One region of the Pseudoalteromonas sp. GutCa3 genome, then DNA from elsewhere that is predicted to be linked to it. Evidence: predicted binding sites of a transcription regulator. Region 1 holds the regulator's gene; the other holds the start of a gene.
The links. The regulator sigma-54, encoded in region 1, starts transcription at its own class of promoters, with help from an activator protein. The targets are predictions, from matches to a motif close to GTTGGCACGNNNNTNGNNT.

Region 1 (11,512 bases):
CAAGTGCTACAAAAAAACCAACTAAAATTTCTAATTTCCGTGAATTCATTATCTATACCCTATTAGCTGGTAAACATTACCGCTGTCAAAATAAAGTCAAAACCTAAAACTGCTAATGACGAATGAACAACCGTTTCGGTGGTTGCTTTGCTGATCCCTTCTGAGGTCGGCACACAGTCATATCCTTTATAAAGCGCAATCCAGGTCACCACTATGGCAAATACAAAACTCTTAATAATACCGTTTAGTATGTCTTGCTGAAACGACACTTGTGATTGCATGATTGACCAAAAACTACCTGTATCAACCCCCAGCCAATCTACACCCACTAAATGAGCGCCTATGATTGCTACGGCTGAAAATATCAATGCAAGCAATGGCATGCTTATAAAACCCGCCCAAAAGCGCGGTGCAATAATTCGTTTTAGCGGATCGATTGCCATCATCTCAAGTGATGAAAGTTGCTCTGTTGCTTTCATTAAGCCAATTTCAGCAGTCAATGCGCTACCTGCGCGTCCTGCAAATAGTAATGCAGTAACAACTGGGCCCAGTTCTCGCAATAAACTCAGTGCCACTAACGGCCCTAAACTATCCTCAGCGCCATAACCAACTAATACGGTGTAACCTTGTAGAGCCAACACCATGCCGATAAACAAACCCGACACCATAATAATCAGCAACGATTGCGAACCGACCATATAAAGTTGGCGAACAAGTAACGGTGTGCCTTTTTTAAAATTAGGAACATGCGCAAGCGCACTAAACAGCATATAAGCCGAACGGCCAAGAGCCGCAAAACGTCCTAGCGTTTTATGCCCTAGCTTTTGAAATAAATCCAACATTATGCTTTTTCTCCAAGCAGTTCATCTGCATAAGCTTGAGCCGGAAAATGAAATGGTACTGGACCATCCGACAAGCCTTTTAAAAACTGTTGAACTAAAGGAGATTCATGATTGCGCATTTCATCAGGAGTACCACAACCAATTACACCTTGATCGGCGATAATTATAACGTGATCGGCAATACTCATTACCTCTGTCACATCGTGTGTCACAATTAAAGACGATAAACTCAATACTTCGTTAAGCGACTTAATTAGCTTAACCAATACGCCCATCGAAATAGGATCTTGTCCTGCAAATGGTTCATCGTACATGATTAGCTCTGGATCAAGTGCTATAGCGCGCGCAAGTGCAGCACGTCTTGCCATACCGCCCGATAACTCAGAGGGCATTAAATCTTTAGCGCCACGTAGCCCAACCGCTTGCAATTTCATTAATACAACTAATCGGATAAGGTCTTCACTTAGCTTTGTGTGCTCTCTTATAGGAAACGCAATATTGTCAAATACTGACATATCAGTAAACAGCGCACCACTTTGAAAAAGCATGCTCATTTTAGTACGTGCTTCGTATAACTCTTTACGAGACATTTTAGGAATGCTGCCACCTTCAAATAAAATATCACCTGAATCTGGTTTAAGCTGACCACCAATTAAACGCAACATAGTGGTTTTGCCAATTCCGCTTGGCCCCATGATCGCAGTAATTTTACCTTTAGGAACGCTAAAACTCATATTTTTATATATGATTCTATTGCCTCTCGAAAAGCTAACATCCTTGACTTCTACTATTGATTGCGACAAGTCGCTCTCCATAAAAATGTTCACTAGTGCACCTATTTTAAAGCTTTTTTGTCAAAGATGGAAAAAACAATTCGTAAGATTTTGTAATACACCCATGAAAAGGATTATAAGACTCGCTCAAAACAGCTTAACCCCGGCTTAAATTTTTAAATTAGCTGTTTAAAAGCAGCATTGTTACGTAGTTGACCTTACTCTTTTATTTATACTTTCATCTTGGCTTTTGTTACTATTCGCGCCATCCGTATTTTGTATAACTGGCTTAACACAATGGTTACCTCGTTTGTTATTTTAATTCTTGGTTTTGCAGCTCTTGTTTGGAGTGCAGACAGGTTTGTTTATGGCGCTGCGGCTCTTGCTAAAAACTTTGGTGTACCTACACTTATTGTTGGTTTAACCGTGGTAGCTATGGGCTCTTCAGCACCCGAAATGATGGTTTCAGCCTCTGCCGCTCTGGCTAATAAAACCGACACAGCGGTTGGTAATGCTGTTGGCTCTAATATTACAAACATTTTACTTGTGTTAGGTATCACAGCTCTATTTCGCCCTCTTTCAGTTTCATCAAGTACATTAAAACGCGAAATGCCATTGGTAATGCTCGTATCTTTAGTTACTTGGTGTGTGTTCTCTGATAACTACTTTTCATTTAATGAAGGTGTTGCGCTTTTGGTTGGCTTTATCGTATTCATCGGTGGGTTAATTATTGTATCTATGCGTGCGAAAAACCAAGATGATCCATTTGTGTCAGAAGCCTGCGACGACGTCCCTAACGATGTACCTACGAAAAAAGCGGTATTTTGGTTAGTTGTCGGCATGATACTCCTACCTGTTAGTTCTCATTTTTTAATAGGTTCGGCTGTCGATATTGCTAAATACTTCGGCTTAAGCGACTTAGTCATTGGCTTAACAATTATTGCCATCGGTACTAGTTTGCCTGAACTTGCCGCTTCGGTTGCAGGTGTACTTAAAAATGAAGATGATTTAGCACTAGGTAATATTGTTGGCTCAAACATATTTAATATTCTAGCGGTATTACCACTTGCCGGTATTATTAACCCTTCTGCCATTGACCCATCATTAGTAAGCCGAGACGTATTAATTATGATTGGTGCAACACTTGCTCTCATTATTATGTCATTGAACTTTAGAGGCACCCAACGTATCAATAGAGTAGAAGGCGGCTTATTGCTAATAGCGTTTTTGGGTTACCAAGGGTATATTTTTAGTCAAGTAGGGTAAATGATGGCAACGCTAAATTTTATTGAACAAGGCCTTCGCGTTTTAGATGTTGAGCGCCAAGCACTTAGTGATATTGCACAATATGTAGATGAAAATTTTCATAACGCGTGCCAATTAATGTACGACTGCGAAGGCCGTATTATTGTCATTGGTATGGGTAAATCAGGTCATATTGGCAATAAAATAGCGGCAACCCTTGCAAGTACTGGCAGTCCAGCATTTTTTGTTCACCCTGGTGAAGCAAGTCATGGTGATTTAGGTATGATCACTAAAAATGACGTAGTTATGCTTATTTCCAATTCAGGGGAGACCAGCGAAGTTTTAAATATCATTCCTGTTTTAAAACGACTTGGTGCCAAAATGATATCGATGACTGGCAATACGCAATCAACCATGGCGACCCTTGCTAATGTACATGTGTGTATTAAAGTAGAAAAAGAAGCCTGTTCATTGGGTCTAGCTCCTACATCAAGTACCACTGCAACGCTTGCGATGGGCGATGCCATGGCAGTTGCATTATTAGAAGCTCGCGGCTTTACAGCTGATGACTTCGCGCTATCTCACCCAGGTGGTAGTTTAGGCAAGCGCTTATTACTTACTTTAAAAGATGTTATGCACAGCGGCGCAAATACACCTATTATTAGCGTTTCACAAACAGTTAAAGACGCCCTTATTGAAATGTCTGCTAAAGGTTTAGGCATGACAGCCATTGTTGATGAAAATCAGCAACTCGTGGGATTATTTACCGATGGCGATTTGCGTCGTATTTTAGAACAAAGAATTGATATTCATACAACACAAATAGATGTTGTTATGACTAAGTCATGCACTACGGCTACACAAGATATTTTAGCCGCTGAAGCGCTTAATATTATGGAACACAAACGTATAAATGGCTTAATCGTCGTCAATGAGAAAAACCAACCTATTGGCGCATTAAACATGCAAGACCTATTAAAAGCAGGAGTGTTATAAATGCAATTTGAAGAACTCTATCAACCGCTGAGCGATGATGCAAAAGCACGCGCTAAAAAAGTAAAACTACTTATATGCGATATTGATGGTGTATTTTCTGATGGCCGTATTTACCTTGGTAATCAAGGTGAAGAGCTAAAAGCATTTAATACAAAAGATGGTTTTGGCATTAAAGCGCTTATAAACAGTGGCTTTGAAGTGGCTGTAATTACTGGTCGTCATTCACAAATAGTGCAACAACGTATGAGCAGCTTAACCGTACAGCATATTTATCAAGGCCAAGAAAATAAGCTCATTGCCTATCAAGAATTAAAAGACAAACTCAACCTTAGCGATGAACAAATTGCTTATATCGGTGATGATGGTCCTGACATGCCCGTTATGGAATTAGTCGGCTTTGCTGTTGCAGTAAATGATGCCCATCCACTTATTAAACGTTTATCACACTATGTAACGCAAATGCCTGGCGGCTTTGGTGCAGTAAGAGAGCTCACCGACTTACTTATGCTTGAAAATGGTAAAGCATTGACTACACAAGGCACTAGTTCATGAATGCAGCGCGCATAATATTAAGCGTTTTATTCATTAGCTGTATGGTTTGGCTTTGGTACCCTTATTTTACACAAACAAATATTGTGCCTCAGACTGAGCCTGAAGTTATTGCCAAGCCTGATTACATAGCCATTGAACTCAAACAAACAGCCTATGACGAACAAGGTAAAATTAGCCACAAAGTCACTGCGGCTAAAATGGAGCTATATCAACAATTAGGTTTTACGTTTTTTGAAAAACCTATTTTTACTTTATATAACGAAAAGCAAACGTGGCAAATAAATGCAGACGAAGCAACATTATACGAAGACAAACAATTAATTTTAGAAGGCAATGTGGTTGCCAAAAACTTAACCGATAACGCCATGATAGACAAAATCAATGCTGATAATATTCAGGTAGATATAAAGCTATTAACAATGCGTTCGGAGCAACCCGTTATCATCACTGGACCCAATTTAAAAATCACTGGTAAAGGCCTAGAAGCCGACTTAAAAACCGAAGTGATAAAACTAATTAACCATACGCGAACCATATATTATGACCAATAAAATATTAAAATCACTTATTATTCCTACACTTATACTAGCGTTTAATAGTAATGCTGCAGAGCAAAACACGCAACCGACTGCAAATCAAATTTCAATAAGCGCCGATAAGCAAGAAGGTCAATTAAAAGCTAATGTCGGGATTTTTGAGAAAAATGTTGAAATTATTCACGGTAATCGCCGTATCACAGCCGACCGCTTAGAAGTACATAAACGCGATGAACTTGGTGATAATAAACAATTATTAATTGCTACAGGTAGCCCTGCGCACTTTGAAGAAAAGCAATCAGATGGCACGACTATGAGCGCCAGTGCTGACGAAGTACGTTATGATGTATCTAAGCGTTTTTTAACGCTTGTTGGTAATGCACAAGTATCGCAAGCGGGACAAAAAATAAATGCTAAAAGCATTACCTACGATATAGAGCAGCAGCTAATCAGTGCCGAAAAAGATGAAAACTCAACTGACCGCGTTCACACAATTTTAGTGCCAATCGAGACTAAAAAAAGTAAAAAAAGCGACAAAGGTCAACCATGAGCACATTAAAAGCAGAGCTATTAGCAAAGAGCTATAAAGGCCGTGAAGTTGTAAAAAACGTCGGCCTTGAAGTCAAAGCTGGCAGTATTGTTGGCTTACTTGGCCCTAACGGCGCAGGTAAAACTACCACGTTTTATATGATAGTAGGACTTGTACCTAGCGACAAAGGTAAAATATCGATAGACGATAACGATATTACTCTTTTACCTATGCATAGTCGTGCTAGATTAGGCATTGGCTACTTACCGCAAGAGTCTTCAATATTCAGAAAGCTGACTGTTTATCAAAACTTAATGGCCATTTTAGAAACGCGCAAAGAGTTAAATAAACAAGCTAGAGAAGACACTCTCGATAAATTATTAGATGAATTTAGCATACAACACATTCGTGATAGCCAAGGTATGGCATTGTCAGGAGGCGAACGTCGTCGTGTTGAAATAGCACGTGCGCTGGCAGCAGATCCTAAATTTATATTACTGGATGAACCATTTGCAGGTGTTGACCCTATTTCGGTATTAGATATAAAGAAAATAATAGAACATCTTAAAAATCGTGGGATTGGTGTATTAATTACCGATCATAACGTAAGAGAAACCCTTGATGTTTGTGAAAAAGCCTACATTGTTTCTCATGGGGAGCTGATTGCATCAGGTACTCCAGAACACGTATTAAATGATAAAACAGTACGCGATGTTTACTTAGGCGAGCAATTTAGGCTGTAACATTTACGCCATGTCTTTAAGCATCTGCTAGTATTAATTATAACAACATAAAAGGATTGTTAGAGATACATGAGGCAATCACTACAGCTGCGCATGGGCCAGCAACTTACAATGACTCCACAGCTGCAACAAGCTATTCGTTTGTTGCAACTCAGTACATTGGATCTCCAGCAAGAAATACAAGAAGCTCTCGACAGCAACCCGCTATTAGAGGTTGAAGAAGCAGACTATTCAGAAGACGCTGCAGGTAAAAACGAGCAAAAAGCAGATACAGATGACATAACTGTTAGCGCATCTGCCGATGATGCTCCAAGCGAATACGAACAAGATAGTGGTGAAGCACTTGCAAAAGACACGCTAAGTGACGACATGGCTATGGATGTTAGTTGGGATGAGTACATGAGTGCCGCCCCAGCAGCATCATCGGGTCCGATGCCTGAAGACGAATCAATATACCAAGGCGCCTCTACTGAAACGCTCCATGAGTATTTAATGTGGCAGTTACAACTAACGCCATTTAGCCCTACAGACGAAGCTATTGCTATTGCGATTGTAGAAGCCGTCGATGATTCAGGTATTTTAACACTAAGCTGCGAAGAGATTTTAGAAAGCTTTAATCAAGAAAACGAAGATGATAACGAAGTCGAACTTGATGAAATTGAAGCTGTATTAAAACGCATCCAACTGTTTGATCCTGTTGGTATTGCTGCACGTAGTTTACAAGAGTGTTTGTGTATTCAGCTTAACCAGTTTGATAAAGAAACACCTTACATTAATGAAACAAAAATGATTTTAACCGAGCATATTGATTTATTAGCTGCTCGTGACTATCGTACATTAATGAAGAAAACTAAGCTCAAAGAAGAAGAGCTTAAAGAAGTAATGACATTAATACATACTCTTAGCCCTAAACCTGCAGATACTATTGTAAGAGAAGAATCTGAGTATGTTATTCCTGATGTGTCAGTTAAAAAAATTAAAGGCCGCTGGGTTGTTGAGTTAAACCCAGATAGCATGCCTAAAATTCGTGTTAATAGCCAATACGCGGCAATGTCTCGCACTGTAAAATCCAGTGGTGACAGCCAGTTTATTCGCTCGCATTTACAAGAAGCTAAATGGTTTATTAAAAGCTTAGAAAGTAGAAACGACACGCTATTAAAAGTAACAAATTGTATTGTTAAGCAACAACAAGGCTTTTTTGAACACGGTCCTGAAGCCATGAAACCAATGGTTTTAAATGATGTTGCTGAAATGGTAGAAATGCACGAATCAACAATTTCGCGCGTAACAACCCAAAAGTATATGCACACACCCCGTGGTATATTTGAGCTTAAATATTTTTTCTCAAGCCATGTAAGCACCGAAAACGGGGGGGAATGTTCATCTACAGCAATCCGTGCGCTTATCCGAAAATTAATCGCAGCAGAAAACTCAGCAAAACCATTGAGTGATAGCAAAATAGCGGATATATTGGCTGAGCAAGGAATTAAAGTAGCGAGACGTACAATCGCAAAATACCGCGAATCTCTGGCTATTCCACCGTCAAATCAGCGTAAAAGTTTGATTTAAGACGCAAAAAAAAGAGGGTAATGCTTATGCAACTAAACTTAACTGGTCGTCACGTAGAATTAACCGATTCACTAAGAGACTATATTAATACCAAATTTGCGAAGCTAGAAAGACACTCTGATCATATTAATAATGTTCATGTCATTCTCGATGTAGAAAAATTAAATCAAAAAGCAGAAGCCACCATACACGTAAGCGGTGCTGAGCTATTTGCCTCTACAGAACATCAAGATATGTATGCCGCCATTGACTCGTTGATCGACAAGCTCGATCGACAAGTAATTAAACACAAAGAGAAGCTTGCTCGACACTAATATGATGAAATTAAGCTCACTTATATGCCAGGACTGCAGCAAAGCTGCGGTCCTTTTTAATAGCAAAAAAAGAATTTTAGAGTTCATTAGCGAACTTGCTCACGACAAACTTCCGTATTTACCGCAACAAGATATTCTTAATGCTTTAATGAGCAGAGAAAAATTGGGTAGTACAGGTATAGGGCGTGGCATTGCCATTCCTCATGGAAGAATGAGCGGTGCAGAAGAGCCTTTGGCTTTAGTACTCGTTAGCGAAACTCCAATAAATTTTGATGCAATCGATAATCGCCCTGTTGATATTTTCGTCGCACTCATCGTACCAGATGGCGATAACCAGCAGCACTTAAAGACTCTAGCAACCATTGCTGATAAACTAAACAACAAAGATTTTTGTAAACAGTTACGCAGTGCAAAATCAGATACTGAGCTTTACCAAGTTATTGTCAATCAATCATAGTTTTATAAAGGGTGTTAAATGGAGTTAATTATCATAAGCGGCCGTTCTGGTTCTGGAAAGTCGGTTGCTTTACGCGTTGTAGAAGATTTAGGTTATTATTGCGTAGATAATATTCCAGTTAACTTGCTTCCTTCATTAGTTCGCAGTGTGTCTGATAGCTACGATAAAATTGCTGTTAGCATTGATGTGCGTAACATCCCTAAACAACAGGATGAATTTAACGATATTCTTGAATACTTGCCTGGCTTTGCAAAACCTACGTTATTTTATTTAGATAGCGACGATCAAACATTGATCAAACGTTTTTCTGAAACTCGTAGATTACACCCACTATCAATTGACTCGTTGCCTCTTGATTTAGCCATCAAAAAAGAAAAAGAATTACTTGATGTATTAATCACCCGCGCCGACTTTATGATAGACACGACTGATTTGAGTGTTCATCAACTCGCTGAATCTATTCGTGAAAAGATTTTAGGTAAAAAAGATAAACAACTGATTGTCACGTTTGAATCGTTTGGTTTTAAACACGGCATACCAAAAGAAGCAGATTATGTATTTGATGCACGCTTTTTACCAAATCCACATTGGGAACCTGAATTAAAACCTTTAAATGGGTTAGATCAACCTGTTAAAGATTATTTGGCCAATCACAGCATAGTGCAAAAATTCACATGGCAAATTCAAACATTTGTACAAACGTGGTTACCGCACTTAGAGCGAAATAACCGCAGTTATTTAACCATTGCCATTGGGTGTACAGGCGGACAACACCGCTCTGTATATTTAGCGCAAACTATCGGTGAAAGTTTTGCAATGACACATCCCAATGTAAAAATTCGCCATCGCGAACAAGAAAAATAATATAGCTGAATAATCACCTGTTCAGCTTAAGTAGAGTAAGTTATGCATTGTGAAGACACTTTTTTAATAAAAAACAAATTAGGATTGCACGCCAGAGCAGCCACCGTGCTTGCCCAATTAGCAGTGCAGTTTGATGCGACAATTACATTATTTCAAGATGACAAAGAAGCCGCAGGCGATAGCGTACTTGCACTAATGCTACTTGAAAGTAGCCAAGGCAAAGAAGTAAAAGTTGTATGTAAAGGCCCCGATTCTGAGCAAGCTTTACATGCTGTTGGAGAATTAATAGCACAACGTTTTAATGAACAAGAATAAACAGTTATAAAAATAATGCTCGCATTACTAATGCCCCAACTAAAACAGATATATAAAATAAATACGGTTAGTGACGCCAGTTAACTCACCTCTCCCCATAAAGTAATATAAAAATTTATAAAGGACGCCAATGCCTGAAGCTTTTGAACAAGATTACCCACTACAGCAACTAAAACAGGTGACTAAGTCACTCAATAGTGGTCAATTTGTTCAAGTTAGGCGCATGCTCGCAAAAACAGCTCCTTGTGATACCGCATTATTATTAGAATCATCACCACATAAAATTCGCCGACTCCTTTGGCAGTTGGTTGATCCTGATGTGCAAGGTGATGTTCTTGAAGAACTATCAGAAGATGTTCGTTTAGGCATTATTGCCCAAATGGAACCTAAGCACATTGCAGCCGCAACCGAAGATATGGGCCACGATGACTTAGGTGAAGTATTACGTAGTCTGCCGGACACCGTTTATAAAGACGTTGTTAGTGCGATGGACATTCAAGACCGTGAACGTGCAACACAAGCACTTTCGTATCAAGAGCGTTCTGCTGGCGCGCTAATGAACACCGATACAGTGACCATTCGCCCTGACGTTACGCTTGATGTTGTACTTAGGTATATTAGGCTACGTGGCGAGTTACCAGAAGGTACCGATGACTTGTACGTTGTTGATAAGCATAACTGCTTTATAGGCGCTTTATCGCTGAGTACATTATTAACTAACCCGCCAGAAAAGATTGTTCGCGATTTAATGGATGAAGATTGTGAATCCATTCCAATCTCAATGGATGAAAGTGAAGTCGCGCAATTATTTGAACGTCATAATTGGATATCGGCCCCCGTAGTTGATGATAACGATCAGCTCCTTGGTCGTGTCACTATCGATGACATCGTTGACGTAATCCGAGAAGATGCTGAGCATAGTTTATTGGGCTTAGCCGGCCTTGATGATGAAGAAGATACCTTTGCGCCAGTACTAAAAAGCTCTAAAAAACGCTCAGTTTGGTTAGGTGTCAACTTACTAACTGCACTTGCAGCTGCTTTTGTAGCTAGCTTTTTTGAAGGCACTTTAGATGTTTTACCTATTTTAGCTGTACTTAACGGTATTGTCCCTTCTATGGGCGGTGTTGCAGGTAGCCAATCATTAACGCTTGTTATTCGTGGTATTGCGGTAGGTCATATAAATCAAACAAACCAACGTTTCTTGATGATGAAAGAGCTTGCTATTGGCGCGTTAAACGGTGTTTTGTGGTCGTTGTTAATAGCAGGTGTTATTGCCCTATGGCAGTGGGACTTTATGCTTGGTGGCGTACTCGCCTTCGCTATGTTTATGAACTTAGTGGTGGCAGGTGTTGCTGGTGCGAGTATCCCTATTATTCTTAAAAGAATGAATATAGACCCAGCTCTTGCAGGGAGTGTGGTGCTAACCACGGTGACAGATATTGTGGGTATATTCGCCTTTTTAGGTACTGCTAGTTGGTTGCTGGTTTAAATTAGAAACCTTTGCAAATAACTAAAGTAAAAAACACTTAGGGTAAAGCTGCAACTATGACAACGGATACCAAAAATAAAAAAGACACACCTAAAAAAACGCCAAAACAAAAAGGCCTATCAATATTAAAAAGTGTGTTGATATATGGTTTCATATTTTTCGTAATTTATAACGCTGTCAATTGGTGGCGACAACCTGTTATGCCAGCAAATCCTCAATTACAATTAATAGATTATAAAGGGCAAAACATTGATTTGTCAGCAATGAGCCAAGATAAACCAACACTTG
Region 2 (11,512 bases), on a different contig from region 1:
ATGATGTTGATAGCGAAGGTTTTTACACCGTAACACTGAGCGTTGAAGCAACTAAGCAGCATGCCGATGGACAAGGTGAAGAAACCGAGCAGCCGCTCGATGAGTTAATTGATATTGCATTATTTAGCGATGACCCTGAAAACCTACTCGCTGAAGACTTTGTTATTTACTCGCAAAAGCATCAAATAGTGTCTGGTACTAATACTATTGAGCTAAAAGTAAAAGAAAAGCCATTATTTGCGGGGGTAGATCCTTACATTAAGCTGGTCGACAAAGATAGTAAAAATAATTTAGCTAAATTCTAACGTCTATTTATTTACTAACCACTTAAGTTGACTACTTTAAAGGCCGCATTTATGCGGCCTTTATGTGTAATAAACTGTATAAAACTTCATAGCGTTTCTACATATTCCCCACAGCTTTTTACGCTAATATTTTATGTTCTCTTATAAAGTTACCTTACTGGTATTTAGTTTATAAGGAAGAGTATGAAACCATTAATTATAGGGGCGATAGCATTAAGCCTCAGTGCTTGTTCTGCGGTAACCATTCAGCCACAGGCAACAGCAAAAATAACGAGCCAAGCTAATTACGAAGATAGCCGCCCATTTTATTTATGGGGATTAGTGGGTGAGCAGCGGGTAGACGTAAAACAAGTTTGCTTAGATACACCGGTTATTCAAATGCAGTCACAACAAACATTTAGTGATGGAGCGCTGAGTTTAATTACGCTTGGAATATACTCGCCTCATACCATTAAAGTGTGGTGCCAAGAGCAAGTACTAGGGGAGACATTATGAGAATCAAGCTATTTGCAGCCGGTTGCACACTGATTATTTTAACGGGGTGTACAAATATTTACTTTGATAACGGTATGCAGAGCAAAGTAAGCAATAAAGCACTAAAAAGCTCACGGTGGCATCATAATTTTGCACTTGCGTTGTACGAGGGATCAGAGCCGTTAGATTTAACAACACATTGCCCACAAGGGGAGTGGCAAAGCGTTCATACGTATAAATCGTTTACTAATGGTTTAGCTGAGGTGGTTGTGAATCAAATCGGCCCAGCTTGGTACCCTAAAACAGTAGAAGTACAATGTAATAAGGTACCATTTAAAGCTAAATAATTATTTAAACTAGTTATTCGTAACGCAGTGCATCTATAGGGTTTAGTCTTGCTGCTTTAATGGCGGGGGCTAAACCAAATATAATTCCAATCATTGATGTAAATCCGAACGATAGTATTACAGCCCATGCTGGTATATATGCATCAGGCATACTAGGGACTAAAAACGAAATAAGCCCTGCGGCGCCATATCCTATAATGAGTCCTATTAAACCACCAAAGAGTGAAAGCACAACGGCTTCAACTAAAAACTGCAGCATAATAAAACCAGGTGTTGCGCCTAGTGCTTTTAATGTACCAATAACGCGTGTGCGTTCAGTTACTGACACTAGCATTATATTCATAACACCAATACCGCCAACAAGTAAGCTAATGCCAACAATACCAGCAGTAATAGCAGTAGCACTGCTGGTAAATTTATCTATTTGGGCACGAGATTTTTCAGCGGTTTCAAATTCAAAGTCGTTTTCATCTTTCTCTTTTAGTTTATGTAGTTGGCGTAATACACGGGTTATTTTTGCAAGCACTTGTTCTTCGTTAGTACCTTCATTTAACCTAAACATAATTTGCACATTAGTTTGTGTACTTCCGCCTTCTAAAGCACTCATGGTACTAATTGGAATATTAATGTAATCATCTTGGTCAAAACCAAATAAGCTACCTTGTTTTTCAGCAACGCCAATAATTCTAAACCATTCACCACCTAGCTTTATATATTCACCTACTGGGTTTTCAGGAAGGTTTAGCTTTTCTATGATTGAAGGGCCGATAAATGCGACCCTTCTTCGCTTATCATCGTCCTCAGCACGAATAAAGCGACCAAGTTCAGGATAAGTACGATACGCTTTTTGATAGTCTTGCTCAGTACCGATAACACGCGATGAGTGGCTTTTATTTCCATACTCAGCTCCCCCCGAAAAGCGCCAGGTAAACATTAGGGCAGTTAGCGTTTCAGCTTCTTTTATACGCGACTTTAAAGCTAAAAAATCGTCGTAGGTAAGCTTGGCATTTTTACCAACCATTTCGAGTTCAATACTGGTGTAAGGCTTTATTGTTGTTACATCTGGCGACATATCAGCAAGTTGATCGTTTATTTGCTTTGTAAAACCCTGCATTACTGCAACTACAGTAACTACGGCGGCAACACCAATAATAATGCCCAAGCAAGTCAGTGCGCTGCGCATTGCATTAGCTTTAATAGCTGAAAAAGCGGCTTTAGTGCCTTCCATTATGGCAAGAGCTGATTTAAACATGTTGCTTGATTCCTTCATCTTTAGTTACATCACTTACCACTTTACCGTCCACTAAACGAATTACGCGTTGGCAATGATCGGCAATTTCTTGCTCATGTGTTACTAAAATAATAGTGTGACCTTCGTTATGCAGCTCATCAAACAAATCCATAATTTCGCGGGTTGTTTTACTATCAAGGTTACCTGTGGGTTCATCTCCTAATAATATATGTGGTTTTGTGACTAAAGCGCGGGCAATAGCAACACGTTGACGTTGCCCACCTGATAGTTGGCTAGATAAGTGATTAACTTTATCACCGAGACCTACCCGTTTTAGTGCTTCTAGGGCTTGTTGCTTGCGCTGTTTGCTAGGAATAAAGCGATACACTAAAGGCTGCATTACATTTTCTAGTGCGGTTGCACGTGGTATTAAGTTAAAGCTTTGAAATATAAACCCAACGCTTTCATTACGCTGATGAGCAAGCTCTGTCTCGGTCATACTTTTTACTAGTTTGTCTTTTAAGTAGTATTCGCCACTGGTGGGTGTATCTAAACAACCTAGTAAGTTCATTAAGGTCGACTTGCCAGAACCAGAAGGTCCTATAATCGCCACGTACTCGTTTTGCATTATATGTACGTTTACATCATCAAGTGCTTTAAATACCTCTGAGCCCATTTTGTATTGTTTATTAATATGCTCAAGTTTGATTACCGCAGACATTAGGCTTCTTCCTTGTCTGCATCTGATTTAAGTTTTACCGCATCACCTTCAGCCAGAAGACTTACTGGGCGCGCAGGGCCAATAACTATTTTGTCGCCCTCATTTAAGCCGTCAGTAATTGCTTGCTCTATATCAGATGATATTCCAACAGTTACGGCAATTTTGCTAACTGTGTTATCACTATTTAGTCGCCATACAAATGTTTTATCGTCTTCTTTTTGGATTGCTTCTATTGGAAGTTTTAAACCGTTTTCGGCAATGCTTGTTGCGATCTCTGCTCTACAACTCATTCCTGCATATAGCTGGCGCTCAGTAGTATCGAGTAATACTTTTACTTTAAATGATAAACCTTGAGAGCCTGCTTGGTTTTTAGCTGAAGTACCAATATTGATTACTGTGCCGCTAAATGGTTTATTAGGGTATGCGGCAGCATAAATATTCGCTTTTTGGTTAAGCTTAATACTCGCAATGTCGGTTTCATCAACACGTAGCTCGGCTAAAATAGCGCTTGGGTCGGCTACTAACATCAAATCAGAACCAATAATATTAGTAGTACCGGCTATAACGGTTTCACCTTCTTTAATATTTACAGATGCAAGCAAGCCGCTCATTGGCGCTCTAAATACACTTTTACTTAAGCGATCTTGCGCAATTTGTAGTGATGCTTGTGCTTGGTTGTACGACTCTATTCGTGATTCAATATCGATTTTAGCCAGATCGCGTGCGCTCTCAATGTTCTCATAGCTCTCTTGATTACCTAAACCGACATCGTATAAGTCTTTTTGTCTTTTAAGTTGTCGTTCTAGATTAGTTAGGCGTGTTCTACTATGTTTAATTTCAATTTCTGTGGCGCGAAGGATTGCTTTACTACGGGTAACTTCAGATTCAAAAGCGGTTGTATCAAGGCGCATTAACATGTCACCTTGTTTCACTCCTTGGCCTTCTTGAACAAATATTTTATCTACTCGGCCTGTCACTTCAGAGCGTAATTGCACTTGTGTATTAAAAACTAAATTACCTGAAGCCATTATTGAGTCAGCAATGTCGCCAAGCTCTACTTGAGCAATATTTACTTCGGCTTGCTTTTCATCGCCAGAGATTTGCTTTGACACAATTAGGGCTATAAATGCGCCTACAGCGAGTGTGATGATTATTGCTTTTTTCATTTTTATCTATCCGTGAATTAAGTAATGCGGAGGCAATACATACCCCCATCTAGTGGTTACATTGCTGCAATGACTGCCCAAATACCAAAAATAATGATTGAAGGAAGTGCAGAGAATAGGAGTGCTTTGTTAGTTGAAAAATTAGTCCAGCATTTTAAGCCGATCATTCCCAGCGCAATGCTCCAAAAGCTAAATAAGTTTATTGATTCTAATAAGCTATAAAAAGGATGGCCAATTTCAAGTCCTATTATTAATTGGTTAATAGATGCGTAGCTAAATACGGCTTGTTGAGATATTTGATCTGTACTTGCACTTAGTACAAGAGCAATTGTGCCTAGGCTTGAAATAACAACTGGCATCATTGTCCAGGTAGAGAATCCATACCAAGCTCCGTAGCTATGTTCTGATTCAGGATCTTGTTTAGCCACAAGCATATAATAAAGTGCCATGAGTGCATTCATAATAGCTAGCCCCATTACGCTGCCAAACAGAGCAAACCAAATTTGGTTTTCTGCATTTAGCTCTATACTTTGACGAATTGCTTTTTGCTCGCCAATTGTTGCATCTATACTTGATGCTGCTACTTGCTCATTAATCAAAAACTGCATATCAACACTAGAGTAAAAAATATAAACACTAGCGATACTAGCCTAGCAAGGGTAATACATATAAATGCTAACCATGACCAACCCTTGGCGTGTTCAACACCATTGAAAGCTTTACTAGGATTTATATAAATATCGAGTAGGGCGCTAAAAGCGTTAGGTGATTTCATTATTATTCCTTTATACCTATTTTATGGCTAGGCAGTTATAAATGCCCAGTGACTAAGTTATAGAATAAAGGAAAAAGTATGTATTGTTTTCATTCAATTGTAACGGTTTGTTAACAGGTGTGAGGGGTCTTATTCAAAAACGAGAAAAGGGCCAAAAGGCCCTTCGTGTTGCAGCAAGTAACACATTCTTTCTTATAAATTAAAGTCTACAGAATAAGCAACGTAAGCTTTAATATCTGAATCATCCATATCTGTATCAGACAAACCAAAAGTAAAACCGTCTTTCGAAATTGATACACCGTAATCTAGAATATTGTCATCGCCAATAAAATCACCAGAGTAATGGCCTAAGTGAAGTGCCATTTCAGTGCCGTTACTGCCAACAGCAAAACCGTAGTCAGCTGTCAGGTAAAGTGAATCACCAAAGTCTGTACCATCACCACTTGCAGCTGATGTTGCAAGTACTGAAGCACCAAATGTAAAACCTTCTACACTAATGCTACCGTAAATTTCAGAGAAATCTGCGTCTGCTTCAGAAGCGGCATCTGGGTAAGCGTAATAAATATAGCCAACATCGTAGCTAACGCTTTCGTTAATGTCGCCACCAAAGCCTGCATATAAATCAAGCTCATAGGTCATTTCATCTGCCCACGATGCATTTGAAGCCCAAGTACCTGCATAAAAGCCCGATTCATTGGCGTAATCAATACCGCCTGAAATAGCTGCATCGCCCCCAGTTTGCTCTTGACCACGCCATAAGTAGTTTGATGTTGCCGCTGCATTAGCAGTTACTTCAGCATGTACGGCTGTTGACGTTAAAGATGTTGCGCCCATTAATGCTATAGCACTGATAGCGATTGTTTTTTTTAGTTTTAGCATGTCCATTTCCCGTTATATGATTTTTGCTCGCCAAGGTTTTTATTATGTAATCGGAACCTTTAGGCTGACGGCTTTTTATTGTTTAACTAACGGGATAATTGCACTGTATGTGCCAGCTTCATTATTTTTTATTAAAAATTATTTTTTATTTATTAAAAACATGAGCTTGAATTTTATGAATAGGATGGGGATATAACATGAAGGAAGATGTTGCGCACATTGCTGGTGCATAAATTAACCTAGCCGCACCATAAAAGTACGGCTAAATTAGAAGATTTTAACCGAATATAGTGCGCATAAGGCTAATTGTTTCGTTTACGCTGCGACCTTTTTGTACTTCACTCACAATTGAATCACGTTTACTGCGAATATGCTCAGGAATATCGTCAGCAGCAAGTGCACGGTCTACTAGAATTTCTGCAGACTCTTTACCTCTACGCTGAGTTTTACCTGTTGTAGTTGTAGTACGTTTAGGCTTGGTTAGCAGTTTAATGTAGTTAGAGTTATCTGGTGTTTTAGCATCAGCGTAGTGAAAGAAACATGGAATTAATGCTTTAATAGCAACCAATTGTTCTTCTAACTCATTACTAGGTTTAGCCATTTTGTACCATGACATAGCTTGAATACCTTTTACGATATCTTGCCAGTAACGCTCAAAATCACTATTTTTAAGTTTAGAAACACCAAGGGCACCACATAATGCATCTAATCGATTATTTGTAATCGGAGTAAATAAATCAGGGCGACGCATTGCAAGCAGTCGTGTTGCAGGCGCAAGTGTTGGTTTTTCGTTGTTGTCGGTGAATATTTTTGAATAAGCAGCAACAAATTGTTGATATTCGTATTGAGTAATATCACCTTCAAGTGGAATATTCACTAGTGCATCGTCAAAAGCACCTGGTAAATCACCAAGCATTTGATGGAAGCTCTTTGCACTCTTTGTAGATGCAAACCATTCAACGTCAAAGTTGTATGTGCTTGGATCAAGTGATGCCATGTGCTTACCGCTAAACGCAAGTAAGTCTTCAGGAATCATATCTTTAAGAGACTGTTCACGAATGCTTTTGATGTAGTCTACCAAACGAAGCTGTTCATCAAGTGCAATAACGTCTTTGTGTTGTTCTACAAATACACTTACAACAGGCCACGGAGCAATACGTAAAGTTTTAACCTGTAAAAAGCTGATAGCTGAAATAAGCTGATCGTGTAGCTTCTTAAGTACTGGTAACTGCTGTGGCTCTAGCAAATCGTAGTTCATACGATCTCTGCTTGCACTTAGCAATTCGTAACACCAAGGTAAAAAATCATCAGGGTGGTTTTCTACTTTCACGGCCATAAGGTTAAGGCTTAACTCTGAAGATTGCTTCAGAATGTTCTGATAGATTTGATTTTCTTGTTCGCCTAGCGTCATTTTTGACGGTGAAATTAGCAGTTTTTTCATGCCTTGTAGAATCTCCGGTTTAGATATATATTTTTTTGCTGGTCTATTTTAGCGCAATTACGCTAATAACAACAGCGCTGTCCTCCATACGTTGTAATTGAAGTGACTAAATCAGTATTTTTGCTAATAAAATGAGACTAATGCTTTAACATGTATCAATCATTTTCATCCAGTACAAATAGGCTTTCAACTGAGGTATTAAAATGCTTTGCTATTTTTAGAGCAATTATTACCGACGGCGTAAACCGGTTTGTTTCTACGGTACTTATTGTTTTGCGCGACACGTTAATAGCATCAGCAAGTTCTTGCTGTGAAAGCCCGGCCTCTTTTCGATACTTTGCTATGTTATTTTGCATTTCCTCTCCTAATCACGATTTTGCCAAAGCAATGAAGCGCCATATACCAAGAGCATGATACCTAGGTAGAATATTGCCATAGTTGCATGCGAAAATTCGGTAGGTATTTCATCGCTTATATAAAAAACACCAAGAAGGCAAAACCCAAATGCAAAACTTGTATGTTTATATGCATTAGTGTCAATGGTGTTTAGAAACTCATCTTTATAAGCGTATTGAAAATACATTTTTAACGGAAAACCCCCTTTAATGAGATAAATAATCACTATAACTATATAAAAAAAAACGCCCATTCCAACAGTTAAAAGCCCTCCAATATGTTGATCTTGTTTTATTAGTGAGTAAACACAGAGAAGTAAACAAACTATCCCTGCGCTTAAACTAATCCATATGTTTTGACCCATAAATTGTTCTTCAGTTTTAATATCCTGTTGTTTCATAGTATTCATCCTGTAATAGTATTTTATTTTTTGTAACCTCTGGGTATCAATGTAACCTTGGGGTATCACCGGGTCAATATTTATTTGTAACCTAAAGGTATCAAAATGTTTCAGGAAAGATTCATATATAACAGGTAAAATGGTTTTAGTGGCTTTTTTACATCAACTACAATGATTTTAAGGCTAACACTCGCTATGATAAGAACATTATTTGCACGTTTGAAAGGACGATCATGAAAACTTTACTTAAAATTGTAGGTGTAATACTTTTACTATGTATAGCACTAATTGTTGCCGCACCGTTTTTAATCCCTAGTGATACTATTTTTAATAAAGTGTCTGAGCAGGTAGAACAAACAACTGGGCGCACTCTTACTATTAAAGGTGATAAAACACTTAGCGTATTCCCTGCATTAAAGTTAGAACTTAACGACGTGCATTTTGCAAATATGGAATCAGGTTCGCGCGCCGATATGGCGAGTATGAAACAGCTTGCTGTACACATACCTTGGTTTTCATTATTTGGTGGTGAGTTTAAATTAGATAAGTTTGTTATAAATGAACCAAATATCCTATTAGAAACTGACAAAAATGGTAAAGCTAATTGGCAGTTGTTTGATGCAGTTGCAGAGCAACCTAAAGAGCAAAGCCAATCAGGTGAAGCGATAAAGCTTCCAGATAACTTTGATATTGAGTTAGGTGAGGTTGCTATTTATGGCGGCACATTTACTTATCTAGATGGTCTAACAGGTGCTAAGCAACAAATTAGTGATTTAGAACTCGCTATTTTACTTCCATCACTTCGTAAAACATTAGAAGTAAAAGGGGGTATTACTTATATGCAGGAGCGTTTTGAGCTTGATATAAAATTAGATACTCCTGCTAAAGCAATTGAAGGTGCTACTTTTAATGTTAAACAAACCTTAGATTCTCGTTTAGTTGATCTAACGTTCGAAGGGAGCATCGCTGGGCAAGGCCAAGATATTAAAGGTCAGTTATCACTAAGCGGTGAGTCAGTTAAAAGTATTGCGAAATGGCAAGGTGTAGAGTTAGACGCTAAAGACAATGCTTTTAACGCATTTAGTGTAAACGGTAAAATGCACCTAGCAGGTGAGAAATTTAATTTAGAAGATTTAGTTGCGACGTTAGACGCATTGGAAATAAAAGGTAAGAGTGAGCTTAACCTAGGTAAGCGTTTAGCTGTAAATGCTGATATTGATTTAGGTATGCTTGATTTAAACCCGTACCTACCTGAAGCAGTAGCAAAACAAGAAGAGCCAGTAGAGCAAAATGATAAACCTGCAGAGCCAATAGTATGGGATGACACTAAAATTGATCTAAGTGCGTTAAATTCACTAGATGCGAATGTAGTTATTCGTTCAAGTGGATTAAAAGCTAACGATATTAAGTTGGGCGCCAATCAATTTACTGTTGCTTTAAAAAATAGCGTTGCAAAACTAAGCCTAGATAGCTTTTCTGCTTATGAAGGGTCAGGTAAAGGCGTTATTAATGTAAACGCACAACAAGTGCCTTATAAAATATCAACTAACTTTGACTTAGCTGGTATAGATGCACAGCCTTTATTAACTGATGCGGCAGGTTTTGACAAGCTAATGGGTAAGGGTTCTTTAAATTGGAACCTAAACACAACTGGCCAAAGTCAAAAGTCGTTTATTGGTGCGCTTAACGGAAAACTTGAATTTGAGTTTGCTGATGGAGCTGTAAAAGGTGCGAATATAGCTGAGATGGTTCGTAAAGGTAAGGAACTCATTTCAGGAAACTTTGGTGCTGCGTCTGAAGGGCTGGATACCGGGTTTGAAGAATCAGAGCAAACAGATTTCTCTGCACTAACGGGAAGTTTTAACTTTACTAATGGTGTTGGTAAAAATACTGATTTATCACTTATTAGCCCACTCGTTAGAATATCAGGTGAAGGCGATGTTGATTTACCGCAAACAACAGTTAATTACCGTTTGGTTACAGGCATAGTTGGATCAATCGAAGGACAGGGGACCACTGATGACAGCACTGGTTTTAAAATACCACTACGTATAAAAGGGCCTTTCCACGATGTTGGTATAAAGCTTGATGTAGGCAATGCGCTTAAAGATGAAGCTAAGCAGAAGGTTGATGAGGCAAAAGAAAAAGCCAAAGACAAAGCAAAGGATAAGATTAAAGATAAATTAAAAGGTTTATTCGGTTAATCATCTATAGTTAAAACAAACAAGGCACTTATATAGTGCCTTGTTTGTTTTGTAACCACCTGTAAAATAGCTACATAGCCGTAATTACTCAACTTTAATAACCGTACGCTCTAAATTAATTAAAAAATAACCTATCACTACCCCCTCAATGCTGGTACAATTGCCCGCCCTTAAGAGACAACTCGTTTGTTTTTTGATTGGGATTTAATCGAAATGTCTGATTTTTAAACGAATTTTAGACACGTTGTAATTACTACACCGGAGGTCATTAACATGATCCAAATGCAAACTCAGCTGGAAGTTGCTGATAACAGCGGCGCTCGCAAAGTGCAGTGTATAAAAGTCCTTGGTGGTTCACACCGTCGCTACGCAGCGATTGGCGACATCATTAAAGTTTCTGTAAAAGAAGCTATTCCTCGCGGTAAAGTGAAGAAAGGTGATGTTAAAAACGCGGTAGTTGTGCGTACCAGAAAAGGTGTTCGCCGTCCAGATGGTTCTTTGATCCGTTTTGACAGCAACGCGGCTGTTATCTTAAATGATAACTTGCAGCCAATTGGTACACGTATTTTCGGCCCTGTGACTCGCGAACTTCGTAATGATAAGTTCATGAAAATCGTTTCACTAGCCCCAGAAGTACTGTAAGGAGCCAATCATGGCAGCAAAAATACGTCGTGATGACGAAGTAATCGTACTAGCAGGTAAAGACAAAGGTAAGCGCGGAAAAGTGCTTTCAGTTGTTACTGAATCTGGTCGAATCTTTGTCGAAGGCATAAACTTGATCAAGAAACACCAAAAGCCGGTTCCACAATTGAACCAAGCTGGCGGCATTGTTGAGAAAGAAGCATCTATGGATGCATCAAACGTTGCGATCTTCAACTCGGAAACGAGTAAAGCTGATCGTGTAGGTTTCAAGATTGAAGATGGTAAGAAATTACGTATCTTTAAATCTACTGGTAAAACTATCTAATAGTTGGAGTAGAATGATGGCGAAACTGCATGAAGTATATAAAGACAAAGTAGTTGCGGAACTTCAAGAGAAGTTTGGTTTCAGCTCTGTCATGCAAGTCCCTCAGATCGAAAAGATCACATTGAATATGGGCGTGGGCGAAGCCCTAGCTGACAAGAAGATTTTAGATAACGCAGTAGCGGATCTAGCAGCAATCTCTGGTCAGA

Region 2: a site for sigma-54 is predicted at 5,997-6,015, ahead of CXF64_RS01040 (TorF family putative porin). Genes of this name have one in related genera too.

Annotation. Positions count from the first base shown of each region.
Region 1 is NZ_PJBK01000056.1:78,702-90,213, forward strand. Features, by position in the region: gene mlaD (outer membrane lipid asymmetry maintenance protein MlaD) at 1-49, opposite strand, end outside; gene mlaE (lipid asymmetry maintenance ABC transporter permease subunit MlaE) at 63-842, opposite strand; gene CXF64_RS09635 (ATP-binding cassette domain-containing protein) at 842-1,657, opposite strand; gene CXF64_RS09640 (calcium/sodium antiporter) at 1,913-2,881, shown strand; gene CXF64_RS09645 (KpsF/GutQ family sugar-phosphate isomerase) at 2,885-3,856, shown strand; gene kdsC (3-deoxy-manno-octulosonate-8-phosphatase KdsC) at 3,857-4,408, shown strand; gene lptC (LPS export ABC transporter periplasmic protein LptC) at 4,405-4,959, shown strand; gene lptA (lipopolysaccharide transport periplasmic protein LptA) at 4,949-5,494, shown strand; gene lptB (LPS export ABC transporter ATP-binding protein) at 5,491-6,216, shown strand; gene CXF64_RS09670 (RNA polymerase factor sigma-54) at 6,286-7,785, shown strand; gene hpf (ribosome hibernation promoting factor) at 7,812-8,099, shown strand; gene ptsN (PTS IIA-like nitrogen regulatory protein PtsN) at 8,104-8,556, shown strand; gene rapZ (RNase adapter RapZ) at 8,575-9,420, shown strand; gene CXF64_RS09690 (HPr family phosphocarrier protein) at 9,463-9,735, shown strand; gene mgtE (magnesium transporter) at 9,866-11,224, shown strand; gene CXF64_RS09700 (protein disulfide oxidoreductase) at 11,281-11,512, shown strand, end outside.
Region 2 is NZ_PJBK01000014.1:8,361-19,872, reverse strand. Features, by position in the region: gene CXF64_RS01075 (ABC transporter permease/M1 family aminopeptidase) at 1-305, shown strand, start outside; gene CXF64_RS01070 (Bor family protein) at 489-800, shown strand; gene CXF64_RS01065 (Bor/Iss family lipoprotein) at 797-1,126, shown strand; gene CXF64_RS01060 (ABC transporter permease) at 1,140-2,378, opposite strand; gene CXF64_RS01055 (ABC transporter ATP-binding protein) at 2,371-3,078, opposite strand; gene CXF64_RS01050 (efflux RND transporter periplasmic adaptor subunit) at 3,078-4,244, opposite strand; gene CXF64_RS01045 (YIP1 family protein) at 4,301-4,852, opposite strand; gene CXF64_RS01040 (TorF family putative porin) at 5,212-5,898, opposite strand; gene CXF64_RS01030 (hypothetical protein) at 6,176-7,339, opposite strand; gene CXF64_RS01025 (helix-turn-helix transcriptional regulator) at 7,495-7,695, opposite strand; gene CXF64_RS01020 (hypothetical protein) at 7,704-8,135, opposite strand; gene CXF64_RS01015 (AsmA family protein) at 8,369-10,339, shown strand; gene rplN (50S ribosomal protein L14) at 10,613-10,981, shown strand; gene rplX (50S ribosomal protein L24) at 10,992-11,306, shown strand; gene rplE (50S ribosomal protein L5) at 11,323-11,512, shown strand, end outside.